3 regions of the Musicola paradisiaca NCPPB 2511 genome follow, and region 3 is predicted to be linked to each of the others. Evidence: predicted binding sites of a transcription regulator. Region 3 holds the regulator's gene; each other region holds the start of a gene.
The links. Region 3 encodes PurR, which represses purine synthesis genes. Its sites were predicted from a motif close to CANGCAAACGTTTGCNTG; they were not measured.

Region 1 (4,270 bases), 1.2 Mb from region 3:
CCGGCCTGGAAAACATATTCCGGCGCACGCGGACTATTGAACTCGGTCGTACTTTCCGGGCCGCCGGAAAGGATGATGCCGTTCGGGTTAAATTCGCGGATCTGCGCTTCGGTCACATCCCACGCCCACAGTTCACAGTACACCCCCAGCTCACGCACCCGGCGTGCTACCAGTTGCGTGTATTGCGAACCGAAATCAAGAATAAGAATGCGGTGTTGATGAATGTTTTCTGTCATGAGAGGCGTATTCCACTACGGATTGAAGCGAAAGAAAAATTGAACCCGGCAAGTTTACCGGGTTCGGTGACATAAATCAGCCTGCCGTTACCCTTAGCCCATGCGGTAATTCGGCGACTCTTTGGTAATGGTGACGTCGTGTACGTGGCTTTCCTGAATACCCGCGCCGCTGATGCGAACAAATTCCGCTTTGGTGCGCAACGCTTCAATGGTCGGGCAACCGGTCAAGCCCATGCAGGAGCGCAACCCCCCCCATCTGCTGGTGCACGATCTCTTTCAGACGGCCCTTATAAGCCACGCGGCCTTCGATGCCTTCCGGCACCAGTTTGTCCGCCGCGTTATCAGACTGGAAGTAACGATCGGACGAGCCTTTGGACATCGCGCCCAGCGACCCCATGCCGCGATAGGACTTGAACGCCCGGCCCTGATACAGTTCGATCTCTCCCGGAGATTCTTCGGTACCCGCCAACATCGAACCGACCATGACGCAGGAAGCTCCCGCCGCCAGTGCTTTGGCGATGTCGCCGGAGAAACGGATGCCGCCGTCGGCGATCACCGGAATTCCGGTACCTTCGAGTGCTTCGACCGCATCGGAAATCGCCGTAATCTGCGGTACGCCCACGCCGGTTACGATGCGAGTCGTACAGATTGAGCCAGGGCCGATACCGACTTTCACCGCACTCACGCCGGCTTCGGCCAACGCGCGCGCGCCAGCGCCGGTCGCCACGTTACCGCCGATGATTTGCAAATCCGGGTATTTGGCGCGAGTTTCACGGATGCGCTGCAACACGCCTTCGGAATGACCGTGAGAAGAGTCGATCAGCAACACATCGACGCCGGCCGCCACCAGCGCGTCGATACGCTCTTCATTGCCCGCACCGGCGCCCACCGCCGCCCCCACACGCAGACGCCCATGTTCGTCTTTACAAGCATTCGGCTTACGTTCGGCTTTCTGGAAATCTTTAACGGTGATCATGCCAACCAAATGAAACTGGCCGTCGACCACCAACGCTTTTTCGATGCGGCGCTCATGCATTTTTTGCAGCACCACCTCACGGGCCTCACCTTCTTTTACCGTCACCAGACGCTCTTTCGGCGTCATGACGGCACTGACAGGGCGATCCAGATCGGTAACAAAACGCACATCACGACCGGTGATAATCCCCACCAGCTCATTGTGTTCAGTCACTACCGGATAACCGGCAAACCCATTACGTTCGGTCAGTTCCCTGACCTGGCGCAGCGTCGTTTCCGGCGTGACGGTTTGGGGATCGACCACGACGCCGCTTTCATGGCGTTTTACCCGGCTGACTTCTTCCGCCTGGCGCTCGATGGGCATATTTTTGTGAATGAAGCCAATACCGCCTTCCTGAGCCAGCGCGATCGCCAGATCGGACTCAGTGACTGTATCCATAGCAGCGGACAACATAGGGACATTCAGGCGAATACGCTGAGTCAATTGTGTGCTCAGATCAGCAGTATTAGGCAGAACAGTAGAATGGGCAGGAACAAGAAGGACGTCGTCGAAGGTCAATGCTTCTTTAGCGATACGTAACATGGGCAATATCTCACCAAAATTTTGGTTGGGGGTTAGATAAAATATTGCCGTGGAATTATACAGGCCGAAATCGATTGCCTCCAGCACTATTTTATAAAAATGCTTGCGAACCTCCTTACGACTAGTAGTATTGACAGATTAACCTTCATTTAAATTTTTGATCTAGCTCACAATGTCTCAACTTCCCTTGTCCGCTATTTTTACTGTCAGCCGTCTGAATCAAACGGTAAAACAGCTGCTGGAAAGCGAAATGGGCCTGATCTGGCTTTCCGGCGAAATATCCAACTTCTCCCAACCGGCTTCTGGACACTGGTATTTCACCCTGAAAGATGAACGCGCTCAGGTGCGCTGCGCCATGTTCCGCACCAGCAACCGTCGGGTGGTTTTTCGACCACAGAATGGTCAGCAAGTGTTGATCCGCGCCAGCGTAACGCTTTACGAACCCCGGGGGGATTATCAGCTGCTGGCGGACAGTATGCATCCGGCGGGTGATGGCCTACTGCAACAGCAGTTTGAACACTTGAAGCAACGGTTGTCCGCCGAAGGGCTGTTTGATCAACAACATAAACAACCTTTACCCAAACCGGCGTACCGAATCGGTGTCATCACCTCCGCCAGCGGTGCAGCCCTGCATGATATTTTGCAGGTTTTGCAGCGACGCGATCCCTCGCTGCCAGTGGTGGTTTACCCTACGGCAGTACAGGGGGTTGAAGCGCCATTGCAGATTGTCCGCGCCATTGAATTGGCCAACCAACGGCAGGAGTGCGACGTTTTGATCGTTGGCCGTGGCGGCGGTTCACTGGAAGATCTATGGAGCTTTAACGACGAGCGTGTCGCCCGCGCCATCTTCGCCAGCAACATCCCGATCGTCAGTGCTGTCGGGCACGAAATTGACGTCACCATTGCCGATTTTGTCGCCGATCTGCGCGCCCCAACGCCGTCCGCCGCAGCAGAACTGGTCAGTCGCGACCAGACGGAATTGCTGCGCAGGCTGCAGACTCAGCGCCAACGGCTCGATATGGCGATGGATTACTACCTTGCCCAATGCCAACAGCGTTTTTCCCGATTGCATCACCGCCTGCAACAGCAACACCCCCAGTTGCGCCTGGCCCGCCAGCAAACACAGCTAATCCGCCTGAGCCAACGGTTGGATGAAGCAATGCAACAACAGCTACGCCAGACGCAGCGCCGTCAGGAACGCGCCTTTCAGCGTCTGATGCAACAACAACCACAACCGCGATTACATCGCGCCCACCAGCAACTACAACAACTTCGTTATCGGTTGCAATCTCTGTTGGAAAAACAATTAGGCCAGCAGAAACAGCGTTTTGGCGAATTATGTTCCCATCTGGAAGCGGTCAGCCCGCTGGCAACGCTGGCTCGTGGTTATAGCGTGACAACAGCGGCTGACGGCCAAGTCTTGACCCAAACTCGACAGGCCAGTCTCGGCGATACGTTGAAAACCCGCTTACAGGATGGGTGGGTTGAAAGCCGGATAACCGACGTGCAGGCGTTATCTTCCAGCATTGCGCCAAAACGCCGTTCCAAAACACGAAAAACGACTGACTGAAATACGCCGAAACATCGTGACAGTCCGGCTACAGGCAAGGCCTGATAAGGGACAGCGCTAATTATTCTGTCTATACTTACTACCTAAGCGAAGTAATAGACCCCTGTCGATAATCTGTTACGAGCCATACTTAGTCATGCATAAGGAGATCACGAATGAAGTCTGTCCGTAGCATCATTCCGCCCTACATACTGCACCGGATTATCAACAATGGTTCTGACGAACAGCGCTATTGCGCCCAGCGGACTCTGATGCACGTTCAGTCACTGATGGTCGAGCCAGCGACGCCATATCCTGATCACGAAGAACGTTTGGGCGGTAAGCCTCAGCGCACAATCCTCAATGCCGGCAATCAGAGCCTGCAACCACCGATCGGCACATTAATCCGTGCGGAAGGGCAATCCGGCAACGGTGATATTGCCGTCGAAGAGGCTTATAGCCATCTTGGTGCTACCTATGACTTCTTTTGGCAAGTTTTTGGACGAAATTCATTGGATAACAAAGGATTGGCATTAAAAGGAATCGTTCATTACGGCAAAAACTACCAAAACGCATTCTGGGATGGGCGCCAGATGGTGTTTGGTGACGGCGACGGCGAGATCTTCAATCGCTTTACCATCGCTGTGGATATCGTCGGCCATGAACTGGTGCACGGGCTTATAGACCATGAAACCAGTCTGATTTACTCCCGTCAGTCAGGGGCGTTGAATGAATCACTGTCTGATATTTTCGGATCGATGATCAAACAGTTCCAATTGAAACAAACCGTGCAACAGGCCGACTGGATCATTGGCGCCGGTTTGTTTACCGAGGATATCGACGGCAAGGGGCTACGTTCGTTGGCCCGCCCGGGAACTGCCTATGACGACCTGCTGATCGGTACGGATCCACAACCCGCCCACATGC
Region 2 (4,270 bases), 780 kb from region 3:
AACACCACCGGTACATCGGCCGCTTTCGCTTTCTGTACCACAATGGCCGCGGCAGCCGGGTCAACCAGGTTGATAGCCAGTGCTTTCACGCCTTTGGCCAGCAGGACATCGACCTGATCGTTTTGTTTGGACTGGTCGTTCTGCGAGTCATTCATCAGCAGTTCGACGCCACCCAGGGCTTTGGCTTCTTTTTCAATATCTTTACGTACCATCGACATGAAATTATCGTCGTATTTGTAGATGGTGACGCCGATACGGGTATCCGCAGCATGGGCCATTGAACCGAACATCATGCTGGCGACCAGCGTTGCGAGAGTTAACACCTTCTTATTCATGATATCTCCGGGTTTATGCAGGGTAGTTTTTTGTCGCGCCGTTCCGTCAGCACCGGAATGGGTTGACTATCGGTTAAGTAAGCATCGGCCTGAACGAACGAGATGAAAACGTTGCGCTTAAGCCGACCGGTTTTCAGGCATTGCCTAAGATAAAACCTGATTCCCTGTTCAGTAACGCTTCCCTGACGGTGAGTGTGAACGTTTTCGCAGAACTGTCCGGTACCGCATTCCCCGAAATCTGCTCCGCAGGATGTGCCCATCATAGGGATTGCAATGTTAATTAACTGTGAATTTACTCACAGATTGAAAGCGGTTACATCATGGATGTTGCTGAATCAGTGACTGGCCCCACATTTTGGCAGGCCGCTACCGAGTGGCGTCGAACCAAGGTCGGCATAAAGCAATGGCGGGCTAATGGATCGAGTTGCCCGGCAGCACCTTTTAGCGCCAGTTCTGTCGCGATTTTCGCCATGGAGACAATCGGGTAGCGGATGGTGGTCAGCCGCGGATCGGTATAGCGTGAAATGGGAATGTCATCGAACCCAATTACGGAGAACTGCGTCGGTACTTCAATTCCGTTATCTTTCAACGCCGTCAGCGCACCTGCCGCCATACTGTCGTTGTAGGCAAATACGGCGCTGAGTTGCTGGTTGCGGCCCAGCAATTCCACCATCGCCGCCTCTCCGCCTTGCAGGTCGGGCTCTCCGTTGGCAATCCACTCATCCGCCGGGGTCATGCCTTGTTCCATCATGGCCTGTTTCCAGCCGGTCTGTCGCAGTATGACGTCTTCGATCGGATGGCTGGAGCGAAGATAGCCGATGCGTCTATGCCCTTGTTGCAGCAACATGCGGGTCGCCATCATGGCGCCGCTGATGTTGTCCAGACAGACGCAGCGATGGTCATAGCCTGCCAGGTTACGGTTGATCAACACCATGCCCGGCACTTGATCCATAAACATGCTCAGCTCATCGTCCGATAGCGCCTTGGCATGGACGATCAGCGCGTTACAGCGCTGGCGGATCAACACTTCGATTGCGTGTCGTTCCTTCTCTTCCTGATGGTAGGAGTTATTGATAAGTACGTGTTTTTGTAACCGCTGAGCAATGGTATCAACCGCTTTCACCATGGCGCCGAAAAACGGGTCGGACACGTCCATCACCACCACGCCGATCGTGTCGCTGATCTGCGTCGCCAGTGCCTGTGCATTGGCGTTTGGCCGGTAGCCTAACCGCTCCACGGTTTGAAGAACCAGATCGCGCGTTTGCGGTGTCACTGAGTTGCTGTTGTTAAGCACGCGGGACACGGTGGCGATGGATACGCCTGCCTGACGCGCGACATCACGAATGGTTATCATCAATACTCACCACAGAGGTAAAGGTTGTCCTGACCGCACCCCGAAGAGGGGGGGGTGACGCCATTCTGTCAGGGGGCAGGGCATTGCTGCGTGAGTCTCGTCACAGCATTGAAAGCGCTTACATACAATTTTATAACCTTTGTGATGAAGGTCATTATCCAGATGGCGACGGCATGCAGCGTGGGCATCACAACGAAAAACGATGGCGAAGCGAGATGACAGGCTGCGAGTGCAATGGCTGTCCGGTTGAGTTTCGGAGATGGGCGGGAAAATCAGGAGATGGCGGTTCTGAGTTTTCCCGCTAGCGGTTGGCTAAGACGGTAGCGGTGAACGTTGGCGGTTATTCGGCGGCATAGCCGGCGGCGGGAAGCGCAACGCCGTCCAGCCAGGCGCGGTTATCACGTAAAGCCAGCCGGTTATTCAGGTACCAGCTCACCACCAACGGGTAAATGCTGTGTTCCTGCGCTTGCACTCGTTCCTGTACATCCTGCTCGCTGTCTTCCGGGAAAATCGGCACCCTGGCTTGCAGGATGACTGGGCCGCCATCCAGCTCTTCGGTAACGAAATGGACGGAAGTGCCGTGCTCGCTATCGCCATTTTCCAGCGCTTTGCGGTGAGTATGCAGGCCCGGATATTTCGGCAACAGGGATGGATGGATGTTGAGCATTTTGCCAGAAAACCGGCGGACAAACGCCTCACTGAGGATACGCATGTAACCTGCCAGCACCACCACATCAGGTTGATGGCGAGCGATTTCTTCCGCCAGCGCAGCGTCAAAATCGGCACGGCTGGCGAAGTTGGACGGCAGCAATGCTTGGGCCGGAATACCTGCTTCTTGCGCCCGAACCAAGCCGTAAGCATCAGGGTTGTTGCTTAATACCGCCGCAATACGCCCTTTGAGCCTGCCATCCTGACAGGCGTCGAGCAACGCCTGCAGATTGCTTCCCTGGCCTGATATTAAAACTACGATATTTTTCATTACCGGATGACCACTGTCTCTCCGTTGTCGGTGCGGCTAATCACACCGATTTTCCACGCGCTCTCGCCGTTCTGATTGAGATGTGCAATGGCGGTTTCCGCTTGTGCGGCGGGCAGCGCGATGATCATGCCGACGCCGCAGTTAAACGTGCGGTACATTTCGTGGCGGCTAACGTTGCCGGCCTGCTGCAACCACTGGAATACCGACGGCCATTGCCAACTGGCTTCATCGATAGTGGCCTGCATACCTTCCGGCAATACGCGCGGAATGTTTTCCCAGAAGCCGCCGCCGGTCAGGTGAGAGATGGCGTGCACATCGACATTCTCAATCAAAGACAGTATCGATTTGACGTAGATCTTGGTCGGAGCCAGCAGGTGGTCGGCCAGTGGTTTGCCGTCTAATTGTGTTTGTTCTGGGTTGGTGCCGCTAACCTCAAGGATTTTGCGGATCAGCGAGTAACCATTGGAGTGTGGGCCGCTGGAGGCCAGCGCGATCAGCGCGTCGCCTTCCTGTACTTGACTGCCGTCGATGATTTCCGATTTCTCGACCACGCCGACGCAGAACCCCGCGACGTCATAATCCTCGCCGTGGTACATGCCGGGCATTTCAGCCGTTTCGCCGCCGACCAGCGCGCAGCCGGACTGTTTACAACCTTCAGCGATGCCGGTGATGACGCGGCTTGCGGTATCCACATCCAGCTTGCCGGTGGCGTAGTAATCCAGGAAGAACAGCGGCTCGGCGCCTTGCACCACCAGATCATTGACGCACATGGCCACCAGATCGATGCCAATCGTATCGTGACGCTGCAGATCCATCGCCAGACGCAGCTTGGTGCCGACACCGTCCGTACCGGAAACCAGTACCGGTTCGCGGTATTTCTGCGGTAAGGCGCACAGGGCACCGAAACCGCCCAGACCACCCATGACTTCCGGGCGGCGGGTCTGTTTCACCACACCTTTAATACGGTCTACCAATGCATTGCCTGCATCAATATCCACGCCTGCGTCTTTATAGCTGAGAGAGGTTTTATCGGTCACTGCGGAGTCCCCACGGAGGTTACGATTGGTTGAAAAAATCGAGCGCGCACATTCTAGCAGCGTAAGCAAACGTTTGCGAGTGATGTATTCGCGGCCTGCGCGTTTTGCCGGCAACGGAGAATTTCTGTAATAGCTTGATCTGGATCAGCGTCGATCATATAGCCGCAAGACGAAAAAGCGGTATAATCCCGCGATTTTTTTGGCCGTCCTATGCCGAAGGGGAGAAAAGTGATGAAGATCGTCGAGGTGAAACACCCGCTCGTCAAACATAAACTGGGCCTGATGCGTGAGCATGATATCAGCACCAAGCGTTTTCGTGAGCTGGCGTCTGAAGTAGGTAGCTTGTTGACTTATGAAGCCACTGCCGATCTGGCGACTGAGAAAGTGACGATTGAAGGCTGGTGCGGGCCGGTAGAAGTCGATCAAATCAAAGGCAAAAAAATTACCGTCGTGCCGATCCTGCGTGCCGGGCTGGGCATGATGGAAGGCGTGCTGGAGAACGTACCCAGCGCGCGCATCAGCGTTGTCGGGATGTATCGCGACGAAACCACACTGGAGCCGGTTC
Region 3 (4,270 bases):
TACACGGCAAAACGACGAAGGGCAAGCAGGATAAAACAACGCTGGCCTTAAATGCCGTACATAAAAAGCGCTATCAACACGCGAAAACTGCGGCAATGAGCAAACTGATGAGCCAGATTGGTAAACATTACCAATGGGGTGGTTCTTCGCCGTCTGCCGGTTTTGATTGCAGCGGGTTGGTCTATTACGCCTACAAAGATCTGGTGAAAATCCCGATTCCGCGTACCGCCAACGAAATGTTTCATCTACGCGACGCCGCCCCCATCAAGAAGGCCGAACTGGAAAGCGGCGACCTGGTGTTTTTCCGTATCACTAACCGGGGAGCAGCGGATCACGTAGGGGTTTATCTGGGCAATGGCCGTTTTATTCAGTCGCCTCGCTCCGGTGCTGATATTAAAATCAGCAAGTTAAGCGAAGATTACTGGCAAGAGCATTATGTTGGCGCTCGCCGTGTCGTGACCCCAAAAACCATCCGTTAAGTCGCCTTCTGCAACCGTAAGACCATAAGCTCCTTTACTCGGGAGGTTTTTTAGAGAGACAAAAAAACCTCCCGCCGTAAAGCGAGAGGTTCTCAGAAAACACAAGCTCTGACTGCGGATACCGCTTATCAGACGCTTTTCACCGTATCAGTTAAGAACCGCAGTCAACCCCATAATAACGATGACGGTCAGTGAGACGAACGTCGTAAATAGCGACATTTTCAGATTGGTATCCATAGCACTCTCCTTTAATTCACTTTCGGGTCATCTTGATAATTAAGCTACCGAACATGCATCGGGAACAGTATAGTTCATGCGCTCTATAGCACGATGGCAGCATTATTACCGGATTACACAGAAAAAACCTGCTTATCTGTCACAGAGATAATATGAATTACCTCTTCCACTTTCCGCCCAGATCAGACAAAATCCGCAGTTTACCGAACACACTGCGTTTGCGTTGGTGAAGCGTCAGCCCTGCCCTTCAGGTATCTCTCGGCACTCTCCTTCTGAAATCCGACTTTTGTCCAGGCAAAAGCAGGATCCACGCAGGCAAACGATTAACAATATACTTACTGCTGTAACAAGTAGGTTCAGGAGTCATTCTGCATGGCAACGATCAAAGATGTGGCAAAACGTGCTGGCGTTTCGACCACAACCGTGTCTCACGTGATCAATAAAACACGTTTCGTCGCCGAAGAGACCAAAGCCGCAGTACGTGCGGCCATTAAAGAACTACATTATTCCCCCAGCGCCGTCGCACGCAGTTTGAAAGTCAACCATACAAAATCAATCGGGCTGTTGGCGACCTCCAGTGAAGCGCCGTACTTCGCCGAGATCATTGAAGCGGTGGAAAACAGCTGTTATGCCAAAGGCTATACGCTGGTGTTATGCAACTCCCACAATGAGTTGGATAAACAACGCGCGTACCTTTCCATGTTGGCGCAAAAACGTGTCGACGGGCTGCTGGTCATGTGTGCGGAATATCCACCAGCATTACTGACGATGTTGGCAGATTATCGTCATATCCCCATGGTAGTGATGGACTGGGGTGAAGCACACAGTGATTTCACCGATACCATCATCGACAACGCTTTTTCCGGCGGCTATATGGCCGGGCGGTATCTGATCGAACGAGGTCATCGCGATATCGGCGTCATTCCCGGGCCACAAGAACGAAATACAGGCAGCGGCCGTTATCTGGGTTTTCTCAAAGCACTGAAAGAGGCGGACATTCCCATCCGGGAAGAGTGGATAGTTCAGGGTGACTTCGAGCCGGAGTCCGGCTACCGGGCTATGCATCAGATTCTGGCGCAGAAACAACGCCCGACCGCCGTTTTCTGCGGCGGCGATATCATGGCAATGGGCGCCATCTGCGCCGCCGATGAGATTGGATTGCGCGTACCGCAGGATATTTCGGTGATCGGGTATGATAACGTCCGGCACTCCCGCTATTTCACGCCAGCGTTGACCACGATCCATCAACCTAAACAACGTTTGGGGCAGGCGGCATTCTCGATGCTGCTCGATCGCATCACCAGCAAACGAGAAGAATCGCAGATGATCGAAGTCCATCCAACGCTGATCGAGCGGCGCTCAGTTTCTGACGGCCCATTCCGGGATTACCGCCGTTAGTCAGATGACTTTCTTATTCAACGCCGATTTCTAAACCTTCAACACTGCTTCGCCCCAAGCGGGACTTGTCCACAGGACGAAGCAGTCATACACTTGTCATTGTCTTTCGCAACACTCGTAATCAAGAAAGATCGATCTTTTTCTATCCTGTCTATTGGTCGTCGCACTGTTCATCACGACCAGGGATAGATGCCCTTCGCACCGGCTTTTCTCTTATTTTCCTCTGAGAACATCAGAGGTAGACGATGGATTTTTTCCACCGATACCGTTACGGGTAAAATTGTCTACGTTGTTCCTTGTTCGACATCATTCTGACAAGGTAGGGAGAAGTTATGAGTTCATCTTATGTGGAGGAACTGGGTACTCCTGAATCATCCTGGTTCCAGATTATCAACGAAATGCTGTCGGTTGCCGGTATCACCGTCAACGGCTCTTGCCCGTTTGATATTCAGGTCAAAAATCCTGACTTATACAAGCGCATTCTGCGCGAAGGTTCGTTGGGATTGGGTGAAAGTTACATGGACGGCTGGTGGGAATGTGAGCGACTGGATATGTTTTTCCACCGCGTATTGCGGGCGGGGCTGGAGAACCGTCTGCCTGTCCGCTGGCGGGATACTCTCCGGATACTCACGGCGCGGCTGACCAACCTGCAATCCCGACGTCGCGCCTGGATCGTCGGCAAGGAGCATTATGACCTTGGCAATGATCTGTTCACCCAGATGTTAGATCCGTACATGCAATACTCCTGCGGCTACTGGAAACAAGCCGAAACGCTGGAGCAGGCTCAGCAAGACAAATTGCGCATGATCTGCGAAAAGCTACAACTACGCCAGGGAATGACACTGCTGGATATCGGTTGCGGCTGGGGCGGCCTCGCTGAATTCGCCGCACGCTATTACGGTGTTGCCGTGACTGGCGTAACCATCTCCCGCGAGCAACAAAAACTGGCGCAGCAACGCTGTCAGGATCTGGACGTCGATATTCAACTGCTGGATTATCGTGACCTCAATCACCAGTTTGATCGCATCGTTTCCGTCGGCATGTTCGAGCACGTAGGGCCGAAGAATTACGACACCTACTTCCACGTAGTCAGCCGCAATCTCAAGCCTAATGGATTGTTTTTGTTACATACCATCGGCGCCAATCAGACCGACCTGAAAGTCGACCCCTGGATTAACAAATACATATTTCCCAATGGCTGCCTGCCATCGGTGCGCCATATTGCGCAAACCAGCGAACCGTATCTGATTATGGAAGACTGGCACAGCTTCGGCGCTGATTATGATCGTACCCTGATGGCCTGGAATGAACGTTTCCAACAACATTGGTCAAAACTGTCTGGGCACTACCCCGCACGCTTTCACCGTATGTTCAGCTATTACCTGAATGCCTGTGCCGGTGCGTTTCGTGCACGCAATATTCAGCTCTGGCAAGTGCTGTTTAGCGTCTCTGGCGTGGAAGGTGGAATACGTGTGCCGCGTTAACGGCTGCTAGGAAAGGAAGAACAGACTGGCTATCCGGCACGGATAAAAAATACGGTGCGGCTATCTAGCTGCACCGTATTTTTTATTCAGGATGCGGAACAGGTTTCACCGTGCGGCATGACAAACGGTTCTGCCCACGGCTTTCGTTCAGGATCCTGCCTCGACGTCTGTGGTCACAGAAGTGTGTTGTGCCTGCTGGGCCAACACCCGCTCAACCGTATCGACAATCGCTTGCGTCTGCGGGTCGATTTCAATATTGATGCGATCGCCCAGACGCTTCCGCCCCAGCGTGGTGCGATTCAGCGTTTCCGGAATCAAATGTACGCAAAAGCGGTTGCGGGTGACTTCACCAATCGTCAGGCTAATGCCGTCAATACCGATAAACCCTTTATGCAACACATACTTCATGAGCGACGGATCCGACAGACGGAACCATATCTGATGATTGTTTTCTGATGTCAGGATTTTGACGACTTCCGCAGTGCATATGATATGGCCGGACATCACATGCCCCCCGACTTCATCACCGAATTTGGCTGCCCGCTCGACGTTAACGCTATCGCCTACACCCAGGTCGCCAAGATTGGTCAACCGCAACGTTTCCTTCATCAGATCGAAACTCACCTGCCCACCATCAATAGCCGTGACGGTCAAACAGACACCGTTATGGGC

Region 1: xseA (exodeoxyribonuclease VII large subunit) is a predicted target of PurR. The motif match lies at 1,858-1,875, and genes of this name have one in related genera.
Region 2: galS (HTH-type transcriptional regulator GalS) is a predicted target of PurR. The motif match lies at 1,704-1,721, and genes of this name have one in related genera.

What each region holds. Positions count from the first base shown of each region.
Region 1 is NZ_CM001857.1:3,165,953-3,170,222, forward strand. It holds gene guaA (glutamine-hydrolyzing GMP synthase) at 1-236, opposite strand, end outside; partial or broken gene guaB (IMP dehydrogenase) at 330-1,794, opposite strand; gene xseA (exodeoxyribonuclease VII large subunit) at 1,967-3,364, shown strand; gene DPA2511_RS14025 (M4 family metallopeptidase) at 3,520-4,270, shown strand, end outside.
Region 2 is NZ_CM001857.1:1,205,430-1,209,699, forward strand. It holds gene mglB (galactose/glucose ABC transporter substrate-binding protein MglB) at 1-335, opposite strand, end outside; gene galS (HTH-type transcriptional regulator GalS) at 649-1,689, opposite strand; gene purN (phosphoribosylglycinamide formyltransferase) at 2,030-2,668, opposite strand; gene purM (phosphoribosylformylglycinamidine cyclo-ligase) at 2,668-3,705, opposite strand; gene upp (uracil phosphoribosyltransferase) at 3,937-4,270, shown strand, end outside.
Region 3 is NZ_CM001857.1:1,985,469-1,989,738, reverse strand. It holds gene DPA2511_RS08685 (C40 family peptidase) at 1-479, shown strand, start outside; gene cydH (cytochrome bd-I oxidase subunit CydH) at 627-716, opposite strand; gene purR (HTH-type transcriptional repressor PurR) at 1,089-2,114, shown strand; gene cfa (cyclopropane fatty acyl phospholipid synthase) at 2,447-3,598, shown strand; gene DPA2511_RS08665 (riboflavin synthase) at 3,746-4,270, opposite strand, start outside.